Teredinibacter purpureus: one gene and its partner. The protein of the gene in region 1 interacts with the protein of each later gene in a pairwise test. Links are inferred from orthologs where the notes say so. Each region holds a gene or a part of one and is shown on either strand. Other genes may lie near its edges.

Region 1 (17,042 bases):
CTGATTTAAAAATAAGCTTAGGAAAGGTGCCAGCGGTAGAGTTGCTTTCTCGCGGCCAACAGAAATCCGTTATTACGGCTTTGTTTCTTGCAGAAGCTAACGTGTTTCATACGTTAACAGGCCGTAAACCGGTAATTTTGCTCGACGATCTACCGGCGGAACTTGATGCCGAAAATTTACAGACAGTGGGGGAGGCTATACGCCGGCTTTCTACACAAGTCTTTGTTACGGCTATTGAGCCAGAAATGATTACAGATTGTTGGCACCTGCCGACAATAGACACTTTAAAGATGTTTCACGTGGAACATGGGAAGGTCCAAGTTACCACCTAATGCACAAATAAGAGATGAACTCGAACTATGAGCGAAGAACATAACTACGACTCGTCAAGTATCAAGGTGTTAAAAGGCCTAGATGCCGTACGTAAACGCCCCGGTATGTATATCGGTGATACGGATGACGGAACTGGCCTTCACCATATGGTATTCGAAATTGTCGATAACTCGATAGATGAAGCGCTCGCGGGCCACTGTAGCGAGATTCGCATTGTCATCCATCCTAATGAATCGATCACCGTGTCTGATAATGGCCGTGGTATTCCAACCGAAATGCATGAAGAGGGTGTTTCGGCCGCCGAAGTAATTATGACCGTACTTCACGCCGGTGGTAAATTTGACGATAACACCTATAAAGTATCGGGTGGCCTCCACGGTGTAGGTGTTTCTGTTGTAAATGCGCTGTCAGCAAAACTAAAGCTCACTATCCGCCGCGGTGGACAAGTATGGGAACAGGTGTACAAGCACGGTGTTCCTCAAGCGCCACTAGCTGTAATTGGTGAAACCGATAGCAGTGGTACAGAAGTGCATTTTGTCCCCTCTGGCGAAACATTTACCAATATAGAGTTCCATTTTGAGCAATTAGCTAAGCGTTTACGCGAACTTTCTTTTCTTAATTCTGGTGTGCGTATCGTTCTACAGGATGAGCGTAGCGGGAAAGAAGAAGCCTATGAATATGAAGGTGGATTAAGAGCGTTTGTAGAGTACTTGAATCAAAACAAGAACCCCGTGAATAAGGTTATGCATTTTACAACGCAACGCGAAGAAGACGGCGTAGGCGTTGAAGTTGCAATGCAATGGAATGATGGTTTCCAAGAAAACATCTTTAGTTACACCAATAACATCCCCCAGCGCGATGGCGGCACACATTTGGCGGGCTTTCGATCGGCGCTTACGCGTGGTTTGAATACGTATATAGAGCGTGAAGGTATTGGTAAAAAAGAAAAAGTAAATACTACGGGCGATGATGCTCGCGAAGGCCTAACAGCTATTATCTCCGTGAAAGTACCAGACCCAAAGTTTTCTTCCCAGACAAAAGACAAGCTAGTGTCGTCTGAAGTAAAAACAGCTGTAGAGCAGGAGATGGGCGCATCGTTCAATGATTACTTGATGGAAAACCCACAAGAAGCAAAGCAAATTGTAGGCAAAATGATTGAAGCGGCCAGAGCGAGAGAAGCGGCGCGTAAGGCCCGTGAGATGACTCGTCGTAAAGGCGCTCTTGATATAGCAGGGTTACCGGGAAAACTGGCCGATTGCCAAGAAAAAGATCCAGCACTCTCTGAAATATACCTAGTGGAGGGTGATTCTGCGGGCGGTTCAGCTAAACAGGGCCGCGATAGACGCACACAAGCTATATTGCCGTTGAAAGGTAAAATCCTTAATGTTGAAAAAGCCCGTTTCGACAAAATGTTATCGAGCGTAGAAGTGGGTACGCTTATTACCGCATTAGGTTGTGGTATTGGCACTCAAGAATTTAATGCCGATAAACTTCGATATCACAGTATTATTATCATGACGGATGCTGATGTGGATGGTTCCCACATTCGTACGCTTTTACTGACGTTCTTTTTCCGCCAAACGCGCGAGTTAATTGAACGTGGCCACATCTTCATTGCGCAGCCACCACTCTACAAAATTAGTAGAGGCAAGCAAGAGCAATATATTAAAGATGATGAAGCGTTAATCGCTACTTTAACCAGCGCAGCCCTAGATACCTCCAAGCTGCATCTCTCGGCCGATGCGCCACCGTTAGCGGGAGACAAGTTAGAAACGTTGGTAAAAGACTATCGCGCAACTATGAGTGTTATTAATAAGCTCTCACGCGTATACCCAGAAGAAGTCTTGCAAGAGTTGGTCTATCTAGTGCCAATGGAAGCCGATACTATGGGCGAAAAAGCGCCGGTAGATGCTTGGGTGGTAAAACTTCAAGGTCGTCTCGATACTCTCAACGAACATTCTAAAACCCATAGTTTCAAAGCCCAGGTGATTGAAAATAAAGAGCGCGGTGAGTTCACGCCATTATTAACCGTAACGGCACACGGCGTAGACCACGACGTTCGTATGAGCTCTGAGTTGTTTGCCTCTGATGAATACCGAAACATCTGTGCGTTAGGTACACAGCTCGACGGGCTGTTTGAAGAGGGCGCCTATGTTGCAAAAGGTGAACGTCGTTTTGAGGTCGATAACTTTGCTGACGCGCTCGACTGGATAATGACCGAATCCAAAAAAGGCTACAATATTCAGCGTTATAAAGGGCTAGGGGAGATGAACCCAGAACAACTTTGGGAAACGACCATGGACCCAGAAACGCGCCGTATGCTGCAGGTAAGGGTTGAAGACGCCATAGCGGCTGATCAAATCTTCACGTGCTTAATGGGCGACCATGTTGAACCTAGGCGAGAGTTTATAGAAACGAATGCACTTGCTGTTGCAAACCTAGACGTTTAACCCAAGAGTAGCGGAGCAAGGATGCAGATATGAACATGAATGAAGACGATATTATTTACGGTGAAACCGTCAGTATTAAAAATAAAGTTTTCGCCGCAATACTGTGTTTTTTATTGGGTGTATTGGGTGTACACAGGTTCTATGTAGGCCGTGTAGTAACAGGTATTATTCAGTTTTTAACGTTAGGTGGTTTAGGTGTTTGGGCGTTTATCGATTTTATTATTATCCTCATGGGTAAGTTTGAAGATAGCGACGGCCTAAAATTAATTTGATACCCTATAAGTGTCATCATTAATTGCACAGTAAAAAGGCGAGTTTTTAACTCGCCTTTTTACCATTCGAATAAAAATAATTAGTTCCATTTTAATCAAAAATTATGAAAATAATAACCGCTAGTATTTTATTGTTTACGACATCTTTTAGTTGGGCCCATGGCGTATCGGAAGAAGCGTATGCCCGAATGGCTAACGCCACCGCTTTCGACTATATAGCACTCGGCGCGGAGCATATGCTAACGGGCTACGATCACCTGCTTTTTTTACTAGGTGTGGTTTTCTTTTTAGATAATGTAAAAGACATCGTAAAATTTGTAACAGCATTTACGTTGGGCCATTCACTAACACTTATACTAGCGACCGCTTGGGGTATACAGGCAAATTATTATCTTATCGATGCCGTTATCGCGCTAACGGTCTCGTATAAAGCGTTTGAAAACCTTGGTGGTTTTCAGCGCTGCTTACAGGTTCGATCACCCAATATTGTCGTCATGGTTTTTGTGTTTGGGTTAATTCATGGTTTTGGATTATCAACACGCTTACAACAATTACCGCTCAACAATGACGGTATTATCGCTAAGGCCATTGCTTTTAATGTTGGGGTCGAGATAGGCCAAATAGCGGTACTGTGCCTGTTTTTACTTATGCTGGCTGTTTGGCGCCGTCGCCAAAGTTTTATCGTATTTAGCCGAGTGGCGAATACCGTTTTAATATTGATGGGGGCTGTTTTATGTTTAATGCAATTGCACAGCTACCAACATAGTGCTTATGTAGATGACTTTCCTTTAAGTGACGATAATCACTATCACGCCCATGAAGATATCAATGCAGCGGAAAATAAAGAGCCTACGTTAAACTACCCAAAACGGGTGCACCTACCCAATGCACTGTTAACCCCGTCATCGGAAGCTTCTCCTGTTAGTCAGTAAACACTAAAGAGTAAAAACTATAATGAAAACATTTAATGCGATTGTAATTCTCGTGCTATTAACGTTCAGCTGCGCCAAAACAATAGCGCACGGTGATCACGACCATCATGAACCCATAACAGCCTCAAAAGCGAAAGAAATTGCGCTGTACATTACGGGCGAGTTTACGCAAAGAGATGTTGGCTTACCCTTTGGTCAATTACCGACTAGCTGGAAATCTTTGTCACAAGAATCCGCTGTGATCAAAGAACAAACGGACGAGTACTATATTGTAGCGATCGAAAATAAAGCTGTTGAAAAAACGTTGTTCATATTAATGGCGGCAACGGGCGAAGTGTACGATGCAAGTTTTGTGGGAGATTTTCCTTTACTGAACAAATAAGAGCGTAAAAATTATGGGGCCTGTTTGAAGGCCCCCGATTCTAGTGTTGGTTAAACCAGGTTTGGGTCTTTAACCAAGCGACTAGTTCATCAGCCATCTTTCGATGATTCTCAACACGAGGGTGCAAATTGTGCCAATGGTCGAATACATAATGGCTTAGCTGGCTATCTTCTGCTTCCATTTGCTTTACAACGGCCTTCCACGCAGTGATTAAACGCGTACTTTTTGCACCGCCAAACATACCACCACGAAGAATAACAATTCTACTATTGGGGTACGCGAGCCTCACCTCTCTTACCAAATCTGTGTAGCGTTTGGTGTAATCCGTTGGAAACGGAAGCTGTTTATTCGTCGTAAAGGAATCGTCGTTCTCACCAAAATTCATAAAAACAACGTGAGGGTTATAACTGCTTAAGTCAGCTTTTGGTGCGGTTGGGTCTGGATAATAACGGTCCCATACTTGGCCAATGCGATAAGCCTGATAACCCATGGAAATACCCACACCGCTAATGGCGATATTGCGATAATCGGCAGAGAAATCGCTTGCCACCATTGCGGCGTAACTTTTGGCGTTGTTATGAGTGGAGAAATCGCCCCATTGGTCTTCTTCCCCATCTTCGTTACAAGCACCTGCGGTAATGGAGTCACCGTAAAAGATAAAACGGTGTTTGGCATTAGAAGCCGGCAATGCAGCAACCTGTGCGCCATTATCGGTTACCACGCCTTCAAACCCTACATGCCCAACACTGGCTTCGGAACGCTTAAAGAGCGCTATAGTGTTCCAACCTTCCGATAAGGTTAGTGGGCTTTTAACTGTGCCATTCGTGGCTTTTAGTACGGCCTTGGTATCGCCAACCGTTAAGTCGAAATAAACATTACCTTCCAAACCGGAAAAGCGAAAGGCTAACGCGTTACCTTTAACCCGCGCTGTAACGGTCGAGCCCTGCCAAATAAGTACGGGCACCGCCTTATTCGCAAAATCTATACGACCCGAGTACTGAAAAGCACTGTTCGTGGCGTCTACGTTTTTCGCGACCGCCGTACCACTGCATAACAGCGTCGCCAGTAATGTAATGATGCCGCCAAATGTTGCAGCAAATTTTTTACGATTTTTTAACATAGCAAGTAAGCAATACGATACGTGTACCATTAACCTTTCCCTCAATGTGTTCTGGATTAGCGCAGAGTGAGATATTACGAACGGCGGTGCCGCGTTTGGCAGTAAACCCCGTTCCTTTTACGTCTAAATCTTTAATAATAGTGACGGTATCACCGCCGGCTAATAAAGCACCATTTGAATCTTTTGTTGCGACTAAATCATCGAAAAAGGCGGGATCACTTTGTGCCCACTCGAGCTTCTCGTCATCGATATACAGAACATCCAGAAGGTCGGATGCCCAAGCAGCTTGTTTATATTTCGTTAGTAACCGCCAAGCCATCACTTGCACAGCGGCCTCTGGGTTCCACATGGAATCTTTAAGGCAGTGCCAATGAGATTCGTCGAGGGTTACGGGGTTTGATAGCTGACCATGGCAAACCGCACATAACAGGATATCAACGTTTATTGAAACGTTGCCGGGAACCTCGAAACCGGTAAGTGAGTGTTCACTACCACATAGCTCACATTTGTTTCCACTGCGCGCTATTAATGTATCGCTTGATGACATGAGTGACTTCCTAACTGTTATGTAAATAAAGCGCGCGAGTGGCGCTGGTAATCCATAGTAGAGCGTTTAATAATTAGCGTATTCAACGTCCACTAAAAGTAGAGTTTAATGTCCTACCCATCGCCCGCGCATACTATCAATCCCGTGGTGGTTTTCCAATTAATGCCAGTATTAATGGTGATATTAGCGCTCGGTATTGGCGGCGGTATTGTTAACCCGCTGCTGGAATACCAACGTGATGCTATTTTAGAGGGAGAAATTTGGCGTGTTTTGAGTGGTCATCTTGTGCACCTAGGCGTAACACACACACTACTGAATCTACTTGGCTTTGTGTTAATCGCGTATATATTTAGAGCGCTAGTGTTGCCCATTGTCTGGTGGCTTAGTGTTTTCACGCTCGCCGTGGGAATTAGTATTTTATTGTTAATCTACAACCCCGCGTTACACTATTACGCAGGCCTTAGCGGCGTGTTACACGGCTTATTCGTTATGCTCGCAATTATAGCGCTATGGGCACCACGTGAATTTAACCGATTATCGTTGTTCACCATGCTTGTGTTTGTATTTGCAAAGCTCGTTTACGAACAAACAACCTACTATTCTGCAGGCTATATAGAAGCAGCGATGAACGCTCCCGTGATTGTTGATTCTCACCTCTATGGCGCGTTACTTGGTTTCGTTATTGGTTTTGTGAATGTTGCCTTTAAGCACGGATATAAGCGTGCCCTGAAAATGGCCGGTTAAAATGCTGTCATGCAGCATGTAATGCGCTAAACTTTATCTACCCCTCCACACCCGCCTACCCAATGGCCGGTTATGTGAAGTTCTACTAGTAACCCTAATAGGAGCTTTACCATGCTTTGGCAACCCGATGACACACGCGTTCAGCAGTCGGAGATGTGGCGTTTTATTGCCTATATTGATAACGCCCACTCGCTAGAAAAGCCCGACTACGCCTCCCTTTATACTTTTTCGATCGAAAATCCCGCTTTATTCTGGACTGAGCTCTTTCACTTTTTTCAGGTGACATTCGAAGGTGAACTGATACCTGCGGTAACCGATATTGGGTTCCATCATTACGGCTGGTTCCCAAACGTAAAACTGAATTTTGCCGAAAATTTATTGGCTAAAGGTGAAGATAAAACCGTAGCGATACAATCGTTGTTAGAAAACGGCGAAAAACAAAGCCTAACCTATGCCGAGTTAAAGCAACAGGTAGCCAGCTTACAACAACAATTGAACGACGTGTTTAAAGAAGGCAATGTGCTTGCCTGCTACATGCCGAATATTGCCGAAACCGTTATCGCAATGTTGGCGACTACCGCACTGGGAGGTGTGTTTACCTCAACGAGCGCCGATTTTGGAATTGAAGGGGTTATTGATCGTTTTGGCCAATCAAAGCCAACCGTACTTATTGCGTGTGCAGGTTATGAATATGGTGGCAGATATTTTGACTGTACCGCCAAGATAGCCAGTATCGTAGAACAGATACCCTCTATCAAAAAAGTGATTGTGGTTGACCGCTACCACTACCAACCCAACATCGGCAGTATACAGAATGCTGAATTTTGGCAACCCCAACCGGTAGGTGGCCGAACGGCCATTACGTATAAACGCAGAGCATTCAACGCACCGCTCTACATCGTGTATTCCTCCGGCACTACCGGCAAACCGAAGTGCATCGTACACGCCAATGGTGGCGTGTTACTTCAGCACATAAAAGAAATTGGCCTACACTGTGATCACAATGCTGATAAAACCCTGTTCTTCTTCACAACCTGTGGGTGGATGATGTGGAACTGGCTCGTTAGCTCACTTTATTTTGGCGGCACCACAATACTCTACGAAGGCTCGCCAGCTTACCCAAGCTTCGAACGTTTTATCCGGATTATCGACGACGAAAAAATCAATATATTTGGAACGTCACCTAAATACCTAAAAGCATTAGAAGACAGCAAGGTCGATCTAACCACGTTTAACTTTGGAACACTCGAAACAGTGTTGTGTACCGGTGCGCCGCTGTTACCCGAACAATTCGATTTTGTGTATAACCGGTTGAAACGGGATCTTATGTTGGCCAGCATCTCGGGTGGCACCGACATACTGGGCTGCTTTTTTCTCGGTAACCCAACCTTGCCGGTGTACCGCTCCGAATTACAGTGTGCAGGCCTAGGTATGGATTTAGCCTGCTTAAAACCCGACGGCACAACCGCAGCAAAAGAGCAGCAAGGTGAGCTGGTGTGTCGAAAAAGCTTTCCATCAAGGCCGCTATATTTTTTAAACGACCCAGGCAACGACACCCTATGCGCCACGTATTTTAATACCTACCCGGGCGTGTGGTATCACGGAGATTACATTGCAATAACCCGTCACGGCGGCGCAATATTCTACGGCCGAAGTGACGCAACCCTAAATCCAGGTGGCGTAAGGATAGGTACAAGTGAAATTTACCGCCAAACCGAAACTCTAGGCTATATAGAAGACGCAGTGTGTGTAGGCCAACACAAAGAGGGCGATATAAATATTGTACTATTTGTAAAAATGAAACTGGCAGAGCATTTGTCTGACGGGCGAATAGCTGAAATAAAACAGCGCATAAAAATGAATACCACGCCGCGACATGTACCTAGCGCCATCTACGCTGTACACGACATTCCCTATACGCGGTCGGGCAAAAAAATAGAACTTGCCGTAACACGCGTTATCAATGGCCAGCCTCTCACCAATAAAGAGGCAATCGCCAACCCCGAATGCCTAGAAGAGTATGCAAATTACTACTGCACGGCTGAAGCATAAAGCACGCTAGCCTACGCGAATAACACCGAATAGGCAGCGTGAAGCAGTTAAGCCAAAGGTAAAAAAAATAATGAAAGCGGTAGATTACTGAAAGTTACTGACGACGCGAAAAAAGCGTTAATCTCAATGTGTTTGAACCGTAGAAAAGGAGACTACCGTCATGAACCCATGGCTACTCTTATCTTGGGCACCGACTATTCATTTTCCACTCAGCGGTGATGTTGAACAAGACCTTCACCCAAACAACCACCAATTTTTTCAAGCCATACAAAAGCATGCTGGTGATAAAGTTATTGAAGAAAAAGTCTTTAATATTGCTACCTATGGACACCAACTAGCCCTACTAACAGACCTGGTTACCGAACTAGCGGCTAGCCAAAATAACCTATCGCCCAAAGCGGCTAAAGCCCTCGCTTCAATTCAAGACATTAAGCAACAGATAGAGCATTGTAAAAAAACTGAATATCAAACGCGTACGGAAACGTTACAAGCAGAACTGGCCGAGCTAACCCATAAAATAAGGACACCACCGTTGCAACGAGAACCATCCGAAAAACGCCATACGCCAGCACACCGTAAAGGCTAACGATTAAAGGGGCAAACTATGGATTTATTGGTATCGGTTATCACCAGCGGCATTGTATCGGGTCTTGTTGTTTTCCTATCGAAAGGCTTAGTAACACAACATTTTAAAAAAGATTTTGAAAAATTTAAAGTTGAACTACAAACCACCCAAAAGCTCGATATCGAGCGAAAAGTTCACCTTTATAAAGAAGAACAAATAAAACTCAACGAACTATGGATGATGATAGTTGATTTAACTGAAAAATACGGTGCCCTAGATCCTAATAAAAAAGATATAGAAACCGCCATAGATAATGTTGAAAAATATGTAGTCGGTAACGAAATCTATCTATACGAAGCGTTACTAGAAAAAGTAAAAGCATTATTGATAAAAATAGAAACCACGGAAGGCAAGGAAGATAACCTTAACGAAATTCATCAACTACGCAAAGAAATAGTGCACTTAATTAAGGTAAGAATAATATTTGAGTCATAAGGGAGACTGAGCGTGCATACCAAAATAAGACGAGACTTAAAAAAAATATTCGATAGAGAATTGGTATCGCCCAACTTTTTCTCTAACCGAGAAAAACAAAGCCTGAAAGGCCCGTATGCTTACCCTTCGGACCACGAACAGATAAGGAAAAATTTATTGGGTGGTCACAACCACGAAAAAATAAACAGCATCTTCTTGGAAGAAAACGAAGTTGAATTTCTAACAAGCCAAGAAGATTTTAAAAGCCTAATTGACAATGGTAGTTTCAACCCCTACAGCGACTACAAATTATGCGAATATTTTGTTAAAACAAAAACCATTAAGCTGCTCGATATTGTTTACACCTTTAAAGATAACCCTAAGCTAATAAAAAACGTTGTACATATTGGTAACAAAGGCTCCGGTAAAACAGCCCTACAAAATATTTGGCTAAAACAAAATAACGAAAAATTAGAAAGAAACAATATATTCTGGGTGAGATGTGATGGCCACAAACTATACCAACTATGGCTGGGCTTTCAAAAAGAACTCGAAGAAAACGACAATCAATACGAAATAATAGATGAAACCAACGATCTTAGTAGCCTTACGGTGAAACGGCTAGTCGATATAGACGAATATCTCGACATTCAATTTCTATATGTTTTCTCAAAATATTGCATGGACGAAAAAAGACCATTTTTTGAAAAAATTCTCAAAAATATGCAGAACGAAAAGCCAGTTGTAGATTACCCCGTTAGTAGAAACGATAGAACAACACAACCAAAATTATTGTACAGCTGCATAACCGACATCCGAACAACGATTAAAAAAGAAGAGGTAGATGAAGGCACCAACTATAGCTATGCTTATAAATGTGTTATGAAAGGTTCTATTGATACCTCCCAACTTGAAAAAAGGCGGTGGATAGCGATCTCCAAAAAATTACAGGCATACTTCCATCAACATGATATATGGATACTAAAAATTGTTGATGGCGTAGACAACGTGCATATCAATGAAAAAAGCGCAGAACCCTACTATAAGCACATGCTTACCGAAGCGCATAAGTTTAGTCGAAGGCGCCCAAAAGAGAAAAATATCCATTACATGGCACTAAGGGAAAGAACCCTAATAGATATTCTGGTTGGCCACCCCATTCAATTGGATACAAAGCTTTACTTAGAACAGCACTCCATTCACCACAGCCCAGCTTGTTTTAAAGAAATTATTACCCAGCGCTATGCCTTTTCAAAAGACAAACATTTTAAGACAGGTGGGCTATACGACCAAATAGCCCGGTCAATTGTGAGCAGTGTTAGCCCTGATGTTGGAGACCAAAGCCATAATAACGCAAGGGAATTCCTCCATAATAAATTAACCTTAATTTCACAAGTGTATTACCGTATAAAGCAACTGAACAAGCGCAACGTAAACCTAGAGTCACATATAAAAACGCTTAGGCCGAGAAATCGTTATCTAAATGGCAGGCTGTTTCTCAATACCAAAAGGCAATGGGGAGATCTCAATACAGAACCCGGTGTATGCTGTATGAATCTCTTCTATTTCGATCTCGATAACTACCCGTGTATGAGCCAAAACGACTGGGTTGGCCTCTGTAAAACCCGAATATTACAGATGCTTAATAAAAATAGCACGATTTCTGAAGCGCTAATAATTAACTACCTCTCTGAAGTATTACTTTACCCAAAAGCGTTAGTGCTCGATGACATAAAACACCTAAGAGCGTTTGGAATGATCGACTCCAAATACGACAAAGCCATAATGTATGTGATTAGTAAAAAAGGCCGGCGGTATTTGGAACACGTGTATTCCGACATCGATACGCTGTACTACTTTGCTTTAGATTCAGCGCTACCAGTAAAATTTATAGACAATCAGCTAGTGATAGGCCATAACAACTCATTGAGTACCAGAACATTCTATCCGTCCTGTGCGATTACAACGGTCACCTCTTTCGCGTTTTTTCTAATGAGAAAAAATGCATTAGAAGAAAAGGACAGAAATGAGTACGCCGGAGAAATATATGATTATCTAGGTAAAGTAGAACTGCCGTTATCAGACAGAAGCACTTATGCACACCTTTTAATAAGTACCAACCGCCTAGTAAAATCGATGGATGCTTCTGAGGCAAGAAAGGTTAGAGAAAGGCTAGAAAATATTAGCGCCGATTGTACGCGTTGCTAGTATAGAAAAAAGCGGGAGAGAGCAAGGTCTAGCACCATACCGCTAAACTGTAATAATTCACTATGAAAATAGCGAAATAAGATTATGCAAAACCAAAAAGTCTTTAGAAGCGCAAAAAAAACCATACGACAAAAAATCGGTAACGCAAACGCGTGGCTAGTTTATTGTTGTCTTCTATTTGTCATATGTTGTTCACTACACACGCAGACCAGCGATTACCACAATAAATAGTTCCAACAAAATCAATCACTTCCCGTGTATTACCGGCAATACTTATCCCAACAAGTAAACGTAATAAAGCATCGTGCATTGCCATTTCTTTAGGTTTTCTTCAGGTAATTAAGATTGCACTGCGCCACTATTTTTTAGCGTTAGGGCGGTATTTCATTAAACCGTACCAATACACGCAATATAGGCAGGCATTACCAGAGTAGAAACAAGTGTATTCAACGTTATGCCTCACCCCTGACCCTAAAAAAAAGGAAATAGCATGTCTTACAACCAACCAACCCATCGTTCCATACAATTCTGTGTAGGTGTTCTTTTCGTCTGTTTTGGCCTCACTGCGCAAGCAAGCGATACGTTAGACCCTAATGAAAGGCTTTACAGCGGTGATTACTTGTTATCGAATAACGGAAATTATAGGGCCACCTTGCAGGGAGACTCAAACCTAGTGGTACGTTCAACGGCAGATGGCACCGTTGTCTGGTCCTCGGGCACCAAGACTGATCGAAATACTTATTTCACTATGCAGGGGAACGGGAATCTTGTGCAATACAATTTAGAATCGCAGGCCATTTGGAGTACTGGCACAGGTGGCAACAGTGGCGCCAAACTGGTATTGGAAGACGATGGAAACCTCGTAATCTATGACAGTAACAATAACGAGATATGGGCGCTAGAAACAAATAAGCTAACGGGAAGGTTAAATCCAGGGCAAAAACTAACGTCCGAAAATAACAAATACATCCTGACTATGCAATTGGATGGCAACGTAGTATTACGCCGAACATCAGACGGAAAAGCCCTGTGGTCTACCGCTACTAATGTAGGCAAAGCGTTTCTTTCTATGCAAAATGACGGCAACCTTGTGGTATACCGTACGAACGGAACTGCCTTATGGGCCTCCAATACTAATGACTCTTCTGGCCTGTATGTAATACTAAAAAATGACGGCGACCTCGATATTAAAAACGCAAGCAACACCACGATATGGTCTACTAATTCCCGTGAAAAAGTGTGTACTACGAGCCTAGTACGTTACTGGGGAGGTGGTTACCAATGGGGTGAAATAAGCTATAACCCAAGCCAGTCTTGCTACGTTAACGTACCGGTATATTATTATAATCCGTATTCAATATCGATATTCGGCTGTTCTGTTTTCCCAGAATATAAAGGCTTTACTAATCGCACCATTTGCCAATAGTCACGCGTGAGTATTAACACCATGAGAGGTAACTATAGTTCCTCTGTGTAACCGCCCAGTACATCGTGGCTTGCAAAAGCTTTCTCTTATTATTTAGGAGAAAGCTTTTTTGGTCAATAGAGCAATGAATCACCCCGTAAAACGTATACTGTTTATTGAGTGCGTTTAGTGTTTATGACCGCAATCCATTGGATAATTACCCTCGCCGCGCAACGCATAATCCACCACTTCTCACCCGTACTTTATAGTGGCCCCAATTTTTTTGGCAGAAACATATTCACGCTGCGCCTAATAAATAATTTAAACGCCGCCCCCTATGTTGACACCACATTCTCGCAGCCGTGAGAACATCCAAAGGTTAAGCCTTACTAACGCTACAATAATATAATACAACGCGATGGAGGTTATGAATGCCGTAACACGTGGCTAAACGTGCTAGCAAGCGACAAGTTTGGTAGGGCAGGGCGCAGCTGATAAGTGTAAAAATTATCGTGAGTGCGTACAGGTAAAATAGTGTTAACGTTCTAGTGGCGCTTTAACGAAGGTTCGCAGACGGGTTCACTACGCGCGTGTTAATGTTGCTATTGCCTATATTGCCACGTGTAGCGGGGCACATAGGTTTAGACTGAGATAGATCTAGGTGTATAGGTTGAAGCGTGGAAAGTTGGGCGTTGTTCATAAACGTCCTAGGGATACTGAAAATAATTAGGGATAATTGGATATGAGTGCCATTGAATTTAGTTGTTTTAACCGCGTTAAAGCGGAAGATCTTATGCGTGTAATTAACGAAGATTCTCTGAGAACGCATTTAATTGATCATCCGTATTTTGATACCAACAGCACTCAAGCATGGATGAAGGGTAAGATTAAAACAGATGCGGTACAGGGTTGCCGTATTCGAGTAGTGTATATAAATGGCGTGGTCGCAGGCTGGTGTGGCATTCAGCCAGATGATAATGGCTTTGAGCTTGCGATTGTAATTTCACAAAAATTCTGGGGCTTTGGTGTATCAATATTTAAAACACTCATGCGATGGGCTAAGGAACTCGGCCATAAAGAAGTGCTTTTTCACCTGCTTGAAAGTAGGCCTGAATACAAAGCACTCCATAAAATGTCCACCAAAGTAGTTAAAACAGAAATGGCAGGCCGATACTTTACAACTTACCATGTCTCAGTTGGTTAAGAGTATCCGCGAAATATTTTGACAGGTAACTCCGCCTAACATTAGCCCTGTCGCGCATAGCCTGCGGGGGGGGAAGAGCTTAGGAGCGTTGAACTAATTGTTGCATTCCACCCAAAAACCACTCCACAAAAAACATTTTTTAATAACGGCGTTAGAACCGATTTAGGGTAACTGACTTTCTCCGTATCTAAATAGTGTGAACCATGCTCAATAATTATACTTACTATATGACGGGGATATGAAATTCCATTTAAGATGAGCGTTATAAAGTTGATAAATTTTATAGCGCTCTCGCATAACATCAAATTACACACACGTTGATATGGAAAATCCTATGTATAACCCGTTAAGCTTTTTAAGTAGCTTGTCGTTCTACAGTAATAAAAAAAATGTAACCTTACGGATTACTTATCAAGTACTGACGTTGATAATATCGTATGTTATTTCTACAAGTGCATTTGCACAAACTAACACTGCACCCACGATATCGAATATTGGTGACAAATTAATATTTGTGAATACATCGTTAACAATTCCGTTTTCGATTTCTGACGCAGAAACGCCTGTTGCTAATCTAAGAGTATTCAAGTCGGGGGGAGGGTCGACTTTTTCAAGTCCTATTTCTTACACTTTTAGCGGGACGGGAAATAACCGGACATTAACTATTACGCCTGCTAGTAACGATACTGGAAGAGTCTCGGTGTCAGTAGTTGTACAGGACGCTGGAGGTAAGACGGCCTGGACGAGCTTTGTATTTACCGTACAGGCAAATACAAACACTCCCCCGACAATCACGAGTATTGTTGATCGGACCATAACGCAGGGGGGATCTGCGGTTATTCCGTTTAGTATAAACGATGCAGAAACACCTTCGGGTGAGCTGCGCGTATTTAAATCGGGTGGCGGTTCAACCTTTCATACGGAACCGACTTACGTCTTTTCTGGGGCAGGTAATTCTCGTACTCTTAAAATAACACCTGCATCAAATGACTTTGGCAGCGTATCGTTAACTGTCGTTGTTCAGGACTCTGAAGGAAGAACTGCTTGGACCACGTTTAAGTTTACAGTTAATTCTAAACCGACAATTAACGATCCGGCTGATGTAACGCTCTTTGAAACGCAAAATGTAATTGATATTCCATTTGTGATAACTGATGTTGAAACACCAGTATCAATTTTAAATGTCTCTCTGTCCACCAACAGCTCAACCTTTAGCAGTACGCCTAGCTTTACGTTTATTGGTAACAGTTCTAGTCGAGTACTGAGGGTTACTCGGCAGCCAAATGATTCAGGCACGATCAATGCGACAATAATTGTTAGAGATCAGAAGAATGCTACGGACTTTACAACGATTAAAATTACTGGTCTCTTGGCGAGTCCTCCGAGTGATATTAATCCTGCGCGATCTCTCTTTATCCGAGATTTGAATACGCTTGAGTCTTCAAGACTAGACCTCGATCTAGGAACGGTTCTAGACCAACTTGCCACCCAGCTAAACGCAATAAACAGTACTGACCCTGTTTCTGCGGAGTCGCTGTTCGCAAGATTGTGGGATACGCAAAATCCTGTTGGGCAATCTTTTGTTAATGAGGGAATTAAATGTACTGGCAGTGTCAACGGATTCAATGCTACTTGCAGACCAGCGGAAGGTCAGCAAGCTGCGAATCCAGCAATCTCATTAAACAACTATTCACCTATAGCGCTTGTAAACCGGTTTGATTTACGTGATCAGACTACTTTTGGTAATTGCGGTGAAGCCAGAATCGTTTATGCAAAAACCAGCGGCGGGGGGAGAAACTATGTGATTTTTGAAGCAAAACTTCCAAACCCTACTCCTGGCAACGCTAGTGGTTGTCGCCCAATTGCGGAGTTTTGGGCATTTCTAACTGACGATAATGATGCCGATAGCCGAGCTGCGAAGCTTAATGATTTCTTTATCAATGGGTTGAGTAATTTTGGACCAGTAATCGATGTTAACAATTTCGCTCAAAATAGCGGCCAGATTCGCACAAATATGTTCATGGATACTTCCGCATGGATTTTAAGTGAGTTTAAAATAGCGCAGGCAAATGGCGATAGCGTATTCCTGCCTGTATCAGTTAAAAGTAATCCATTCGGGGAATTGTTTAGTGGAAATAGGACCGATAGTCTAGCTGATCAATTTAGAGATGACTTTATTGATAATATGGACGCTCTTTTATTAGATACGGATAGCTTCTTCTTGCACGTTGCGAGTGATACGCATAACAACGCGCAAAGTCATGCATCTGGTGCTCGTCGGGGGGAGAATAATTTCTTGAACTTCGCTTCTAACAGCAGTAGTAACAGCGTCTTTAGAAGCCAGATACAGGCGA
Region 2 (6,793 bases), 3.1 Mb from region 1 along the record:
GGGCGCATGGGGGCCAAAGCCAATCTCTATAAGGGGGTGAGAACGGTATTTGTCACGCAGCTGTAAACCTTTGTGGAACGCGTCATCAGCATCTCGGGACCAGTTATTAGGGGCGTCCAATATAGGGAAGGTAATTTGCGCCCGAATACCGGCTTCGCGGGCGGCTGCGGCACACGCTTCGGGGAAATAATACATATCGGCAAAACAGGTTGTACCTGTTAATAACATCTCGGCGATGGCGAGTTTGCTTCCGTCTTCCACAAATGTTTCATTTACCCAACGGTTTTCGGCCGGCCATATATGGTCTTGTAGCCAGGTGTCGAGAGGGTGATCATCGGCAAAACCGCGTAGCAGGGCCATAGCCGCATGACCGTGGGTGTTGATAAGCCCCGGCATAATCAATTGCCGGGTAAGATCTACTCGCTTTAGGGGCGTGTATTGGCTGCTAACATCGCTAGTCGGGGTTATACCTATAATGGTGTCGCCGTTGATTAATAGGCTGCAATCAGTATAAAGGCGGCCACGTGGAATCACGGGAGCAATCCAAGAGGCGTCTAGGCATAGGTCTACGGTTATTTTTGTGGTCATATTGTGCGCTAACTGCTCGTTGTTTGTTCGTCACGTGGGTTTAGTGGCAGGGAGCCCAGTATACCCGTAAATTTCTATGCTGTGGCGCTCGCTCAACGTGCTTATCATGTTGATTTTATGGTAGTATTCGCCGTTTATTTGGCCGTGATCTAGAGCGCTTAGGTCGCATAGAACCGCAAAACAACAAAAAGACATGTCCCGCAAAGCGGGTGAGACTTTTATGGGCGATATTGCAAAAGAAATCCTACCGGTAAGCATCGAAGACGAACTCAAGCAATCCTACCTCGATTACGCGATGAGCGTGATCGTGGGGCGTGCGTTACCTGATGTTCGAGATGGCTTAAAACCCGTGCACCGTCGAGTGTTGTTCGCGATGAGCGAGTTAAACAACGACTGGAACAAACCCTATAAAAAATCGGCCCGTGTGGTCGGTGATGTTATTGGTAAGTATCACCCTCACGGCGATTCAGCCGTTTACGACACCATTGTTCGTATGGCCCAGCCTTTTTCGTTGCGCTATACGCTGGTCGATGGCCAAGGTAACTTCGGGTCGGTCGATGGTGATAGCGCTGCTGCTATGCGATACACCGAAATTAGAATGAAGAAGATCGCGCACGATTTGTTAGCCGATCTCGATAAAGAAACCGTAGATTTCGTGCCCAACTACGATGGCACAGAATTGATCCCGGCGGTAATGCCTACTCGGGTTCCCAACCTGCTTGTGAACGGTTCTTCGGGTATTGCGGTGGGCATGGCGACGAACATTCCGCCTCACAATTTGCGCGAAGTGGTTCAGGGTTGTCTTCGTTTAATTGACTGCCCAGAGTCGACCATTGACGAGCTAATGGAAGACATTCCTGGTCCAGATTTCCCCACAGGCGCCATTATTAATGGCCGGGCCGGTATTATTCAGGCGTATCGAACAGGCCGTGGTCGCATTTATGTGCGTGCTAAAGCCGATGTTATTACCGACGAAAAAACGCATCGTGACACCATTATTATTAACGAAATCCCCTATCAGGTGAATAAAGCGCGCCTGATCGAAAAAATTGCGGAGCTCGTTAAAGATAAGAAGATTGAAGGTATCTCCGAGATTCGTGATGAATCCGATAAAGATGGCTTGCGTGTAGTGATAGAAATTAAGCGTGGGGAAATGGGCGATGTGGTTCTTAATAACCTATTCGCACAAACCCAGCTGCAAAGCGTTTTTGGTATTAACGTAGTCGCCTTGGTTGACGATCAGCCGAGAGTGCTCAACCTCAAACAAATGCTTGAATATTTTATTCGCCATAGGCGTGAAGTGGTTACGCGTCGTACGGTTTATTTATTGCGTAAGGCGCGTGAGAGAGGTCATGTACTCGAAGGTTTGGCCGTCGCTATCGCCAATATCGATGACGTTATTACGCTTATTAAAGCGTCTCCTTCGCCCGCGGAGGCTCGAGAAGCCTTATTGGCGCGAGGCTGGAACACTAGCACCATCAGCCCGTTCTTAGAGAGCGCTGGCGCCGATGCGTGTAAACCAGACGACCTAGGCGATTCTTTCGGTTTACGAGACGGCTTGTATTATTTGTCGCTTGCACAGGTGCAGGCAATTTTGGAGTTGCGCCTGCACCGTTTAACGGGAATGGAGCACGAGAAGTTACTGGCTGAGTACGAAGAGAAGCTCAAACTTATTGGGGAATACCTAGAAATTCTCGGCAACCCGCTTCGTTTGATGCACGTTATCCGAGAAGAGCTTGAAGCGGTAAAAGAAGAGTATGGCGATGAGCGTCGTACTGAAATTCAGCATTCTCAGCAAGATTTAACCGTAGAAGACCTCATTACTGAAGAAGATCGAGTCGTGACAATATCTCACGGTGGCTACGCCAAAACACAGCCTCTCGATGCCTATCAAGCACAGCGTCGCGGTGGCATGGGCAAGGCGGCTACATCGGTGAAAGATGAAGATTTCGTCGAGCATATGTTGATAGCGAGCACGCACGATTACCTCTTGTGCTTCACCAATGCCGGTAAAGTGTATTGGTTGAAAGTGTTCCAAATTCCGGTGGCTGGCCGACAATCTCGAGGTCGACCCATGGTGAATTTGTTACCGCTGGAAGAGGGTGAGCGTATCACCTCAATTTTACCGGTACGAGAGTTCGACGAAGACCTATTTATAGTGATGGCAACATCTAACGGTACGGTTAAGAAAACGCCGCTGCCACAATTTGCCCGTCCACGTTCCGTAGGGCTGCGCGCGATCGATCTTGTAGAAGGCGATCACTTAGTGGGTACGGCCATTACCGATGGCAAAAAAGATATTATGCTGCTGAGTTCCAGCGGTAAAGCTACGCGTTTTGAAGAAGATACCGTTCGTTCCATGGGGCGTACCTCTCGTGGTGTTCGAGGCATACGAATAGCCGAAGAACATCGTGTTATTGCGATGATCATCCCAGCCGAGGACGGCAAAGTTCTTACGGTTAGTGAAAATGGCTTCGGCAAACGAACCGAAGTAGCCGATTTCCCAACGAAAGGTCGTGGTGGTCAAGGTGTTATTGCCATGGCAACGTCTGATCGTAACGGTGCATTGGTAGGCGCAACACAGGTCTTTGATGGTGATGAAATTATGCTCATCTCCGACCAAGGCACCTTGGTGCGTACACGCGGTGACGAAATTTCGGTGCTTAGCCGTAATACCCAAGGTGTTCGTCTCATTCGAGTGAAAGACGGTGAACATATTGTGGGTGTTGCGCGTATAGATGAACAGCTAGACGATGTTGATCCCGAGGGTGCTGAACCGGCAGACACGGAGCAGGCAGAAGCGTCAGCGGGTGAAGTTGCTGCTTCAGGCGGTGCGGATGAGAAACCAGCCGATTCAGACGCCGACACCGACGAAGAATAACTTTCAGGGAATGATGACGAGTGACTGACAACGAAAACAGTGGGCCCAATACCCAAGAGCAAAAAGAGCTTGCGGCACTGCGCGATAAAATTGACGGTATCGATACGCAAATTGGTGAGCTGATCAGTTCGCGCGCGCAATGCGCTCAAGATGTTGCCGAGATAAAGCAGCGGTATTCAGGTGATGAAGCTCCGAACTTCTATCGCCCTGAGCGTGAGGCGCAAGTGTTGCGCAAAGCAATGGAGCGTAATCAAGGGCCGTTACACGACGAAGAATATGCGCGGCTCTTCCGTGAAATTATGTCGGCGTGTTTGGCGCTCGAAAATCCTATAAAAGTTGCATATCTTGGGCCAGAGGGTACCTATACCCAGCAAGCCGCGCTAAAACATTTTGGTCAGTCGGCCCATACGGTTTCCATGTCGGCTATTGATGAAGTGTTTCGCGAGGTGGCATCGGGAGCGGCTCATTACGGTGTTGTTCCCGTCGAAAATTCCACTGAAGGGGTTGTAACCCATACCTTAGATAATTTTCTTGCGAGTAGCGTAAAAATTTGTGGTGAAGTGGTGCTTCGCATTCATCATCACTTTTTAGTGTCAGACGTTACTCACGTTAGCAATATTACGCGTGTGTATTCTCATGCTCAGTCGTTGTCCCAATGCCGTAAATGGCTGGATGGCCATTTCCCCAATGCAGAGCGAATAGCTGTTAACAGTAATTCAGAAGCAGCCCGTCGTTTGAAGGGTGAATGGAATGCAGCGGCTATCGCAGGTGAAATAGCTGCCGACTTGTACGATTTAACCAGCTACGCACAAAATATTGAAGATCAGCCCGATAACTCAACGCGGTTTTTAATTATTGGCTCCGAAGACGTTGGCCCCAGTAATGATGATAAAACCTCATTGGTGGTGTCTACCCGCAACGAGCCGGGCGCACTACACGGCTTGCTGGAACCGTTTCATCGGCACGGTATAGATCTAACGCGAGTCGAAACGCGTCCGTCGTCAACCGGCACATGGAATTACGTGTTTTTTATTGATTTTGCAGGGCATGTTACCGATAGCGTTGTACAAGCAGCGCTAAAGGATGTGGAAAAAAACGTATCCGATTTAAAAATTCTTGGCTCTTATCCAAAGGGCGTTTTATAACCATTTACTTCACGTCGTTTATTCTCGCTAGCCAGCGACTATTAGCTGGCGGTGTAAACGAGTGGCGGATCGCTTGGTGATTATGACCGGACTAAATAAGGTTGTTATTGTTGGCTTAGGGTTAATAGGCGGCAGCTTAGCGGCAGGCCTACAAAAAGCCGGTGCGTGCCAAAAAATTATTGGCGTTGCACGACGAGAAGAAACGTGTCAGCAAGCCTTAAAGATGGGTGTGGTTGATCAGGCCGTTACCCATATTTCAGAGGTTGCGAGCGAATTAGGTAAGGGCGATATCGTCTTTATTTCGGTGCCCACGTTAACTGTTCGCGCTATTGTTGAACAATTAAAAGCCTGTATCCCGAGTGACGTTATTATTACCGACGGCGCAAGCGTAAAAGGTAGTGTACGTGATGATGTACGCGAAATTTACGGCCATTTTCCGGCTAACTTTGTGTTGGGTCACCCAATAGCAGGGTCGGAGCAAAGTGGCGTAGAAGCATCAAACCCCGATTTGTATGTTAAGCATCGGGTTATTGTAACGCCTATGCCACAAAACAACGCCGAGGCGGTTACGGCCGTGCGGGCAATGTGGCAAGCCGTTGGTGCAGAAGTATTGGAAATGGAAGTAGACGATCACGATGTGGTTTTAGCTTCCACTAGCCATTTACCGCATGTTATTGCTTATTCGCTTGTCGATACCTTGGCTCATGACAGCCATAATGAAAATATTTTTCGCTACGCAGCGGGTGGGTTTCGCGACTTTACTCGAATTGCCAGCAGCGATGCCATTATGTGGCGAGACATAATGCTCGCCAATAAACGAAGCGTTTTAGATGCTATCGATTTATTCTCTTCAAACCTTTCGCGTTTAAGAGCGTTAATCGATAAAGAAGACGCTACCGAAATCACCGGTGTTTTCACCCGCGCTAAATTTGCCCGCGATCGATTCACTAAAATGTTAGAACACAAAGCCTATAGTAGCCCTATGCAAAATACAGAAGAAAAACTCGTTGTTTACACCGTAGCTCCTGGTGGCCAAATAAAAGGCCGTATTCGCGTTCCTGGCGATAAATCAATTTCTCACCGCTCCATTATGCTGGGCTCGTTAGCAGAAGGTACAACGCATATCGAAGGTTTTTTGGAGGGTGAAGATGCCCTCGCCACCTTGCAAGCGTTTCGTGACATGGGTGTTGTTATCGAAGGGCCAGAACAAGGTACCGTTACTGTGCATGGCGTTGGCTTAAAGGGTCTGCAAAAGCCTTCGGGCGCGTTATACGTGGGTAATTCTGGTACATCAATGAGATTGTTATCCGGAATATTAGCAGGGCAATCATTTCAGAGTGAACTAACGGGTGATGTCTCGTTAAGTAAGCGCCCAATGAATCGCGTTGCTAATCCGTTGCGTGATATGGGCGTAACAATCGATACCGAAGAAAATGGTCGTCCACCCATGGTTATTAACGGTGGTTCTGCATTAAAAGGTATTAACTACGAAATGCCAATGGCCAGCGCACAGGTAAAATCGTGTTTGTTGTTAGCCGGCTTATACGCCGAAGGTGAAACAACCGTTACAGAACCTGCGCCAACGCGCGACCATACAGAGCGTATGCTCAGAGGCTTTGGGTACAATGTGCAGCGCGAAGGAAATGTTGTATCGGTAAAATCTGGTGGCAAGTTAACCGGTACCGACATCGATATTCCTGCCGACATCTCCTCCGCAACGTTCTTTATGGTGGCGGCCGCTATTTGCCCTGGTTCAGATATAACGCTTACTCATGTTGGTATCAACCCAACGCGTATTGGTGTGGTTAATATTTTACGTTTAATGGGGGCAAATTTATCGCTCGAAAACGAACGTGAAGTAGGCGGAGAACCGGTAGCGGATATTCGCGTGCAATACGCCCCGTTAAAAGGCATTCAAATCCCAGAAGATCAAGTACCCCTAGCGATTGATGAGTTTCCTGCGCTACTTATTGCCGCAGCCTGCGCAGAAGGTAAAACTGTACTGACCGGAGCCGAAGAGCTGCGCGTAAAAGAAACGGATCGTATCCAGGCAATGGCAGATGGCTTAACTGCGCTTGGTATCGAATGTGAGTCAACGCCCGACGGTATCATTGTTGTGGGTGGCCAGTTAACCGGCGGTACTGTAGAAAGCTGTCACGATCACCGTATTGCAATGTCG

What was found.
Region 2: the proteins of gyrB (region 1) and gyrA interact in binary tests that used the Escherichia coli proteins (3 or more experiments, as listed by UniProt). The link is inferred for Teredinibacter purpureus from one-to-one orthologs.

What each region holds. Positions count from the first base shown.
Region 1 is NZ_CP060092.1:878,829-895,870, forward strand. The notes cover bases 1-3,071. They hold gyrB (DNA topoisomerase (ATP-hydrolyzing) subunit B), read left to right. Parts: upstream 1-359; coding sequence 360-2,783; downstream 2,784-3,071. Other genes in these bases: recF (DNA replication/repair protein RecF), read left to right, coding at 1-332; H5647_RS03665 (TM2 domain-containing protein), read left to right, coding at 2,813-3,055. Outside these bases: H5647_RS03670 (HupE/UreJ family protein), read left to right, coding at 3,160-3,987; H5647_RS03675 (DUF6488 family protein), read left to right, coding at 4,010-4,369; H5647_RS03680 (GDSL-type esterase/lipase family protein), read right to left, coding at 4,410-5,519; H5647_RS03685 (PhnA domain-containing protein), read right to left, coding at 5,473-6,036; rrtA (rhombosortase), read left to right, coding at 6,145-6,780; H5647_RS03695 (acetoacetate--CoA ligase), read left to right, coding at 6,892-8,832; H5647_RS03700 (hypothetical protein), read left to right, coding at 8,993-9,418; H5647_RS03705 (hypothetical protein), read left to right, coding at 9,437-9,892; H5647_RS03710 (hypothetical protein), read left to right, coding at 9,905-12,079; H5647_RS22300 (hypothetical protein), read right to left, coding at 12,261-12,389; H5647_RS03715 (PQQ-binding-like beta-propeller repeat protein), read left to right, coding at 12,570-13,505; H5647_RS03720 (GNAT family N-acetyltransferase), read left to right, coding at 14,227-14,688; H5647_RS03725 (hypothetical protein), read left to right, coding at 15,023-17,042. UniProt on the Escherichia coli protein: DNA gyrase negatively supercoils closed circular double-stranded DNA in an ATP-dependent manner to maintain chromosomes in an underwound state.
Region 2 is NZ_CP060092.1:3,946,355-3,953,147, reverse strand. What follows is about bases 457-3,669. They hold gyrA (DNA gyrase subunit A), read left to right. Parts: upstream 457-808; coding sequence 809-3,469; downstream 3,470-3,669. Other genes in these bases: pheA (prephenate dehydratase), read left to right, coding at 3,490-3,669; H5647_RS17640 (TRZ/ATZ family hydrolase), read right to left, coding at 457-588. Outside these bases: more of H5647_RS17640, read right to left, coding at 1-456; more of pheA, read left to right, coding at 3,670-4,614; H5647_RS17625 (bifunctional prephenate dehydrogenase/3-phosphoshikimate 1-carboxyvinyltransferase), read left to right, coding at 4,697-6,793. UniProt on the Escherichia coli protein: A type II topoisomerase that negatively supercoils closed circular double-stranded (ds) DNA in an ATP-dependent manner to maintain chromosomes in an underwound state.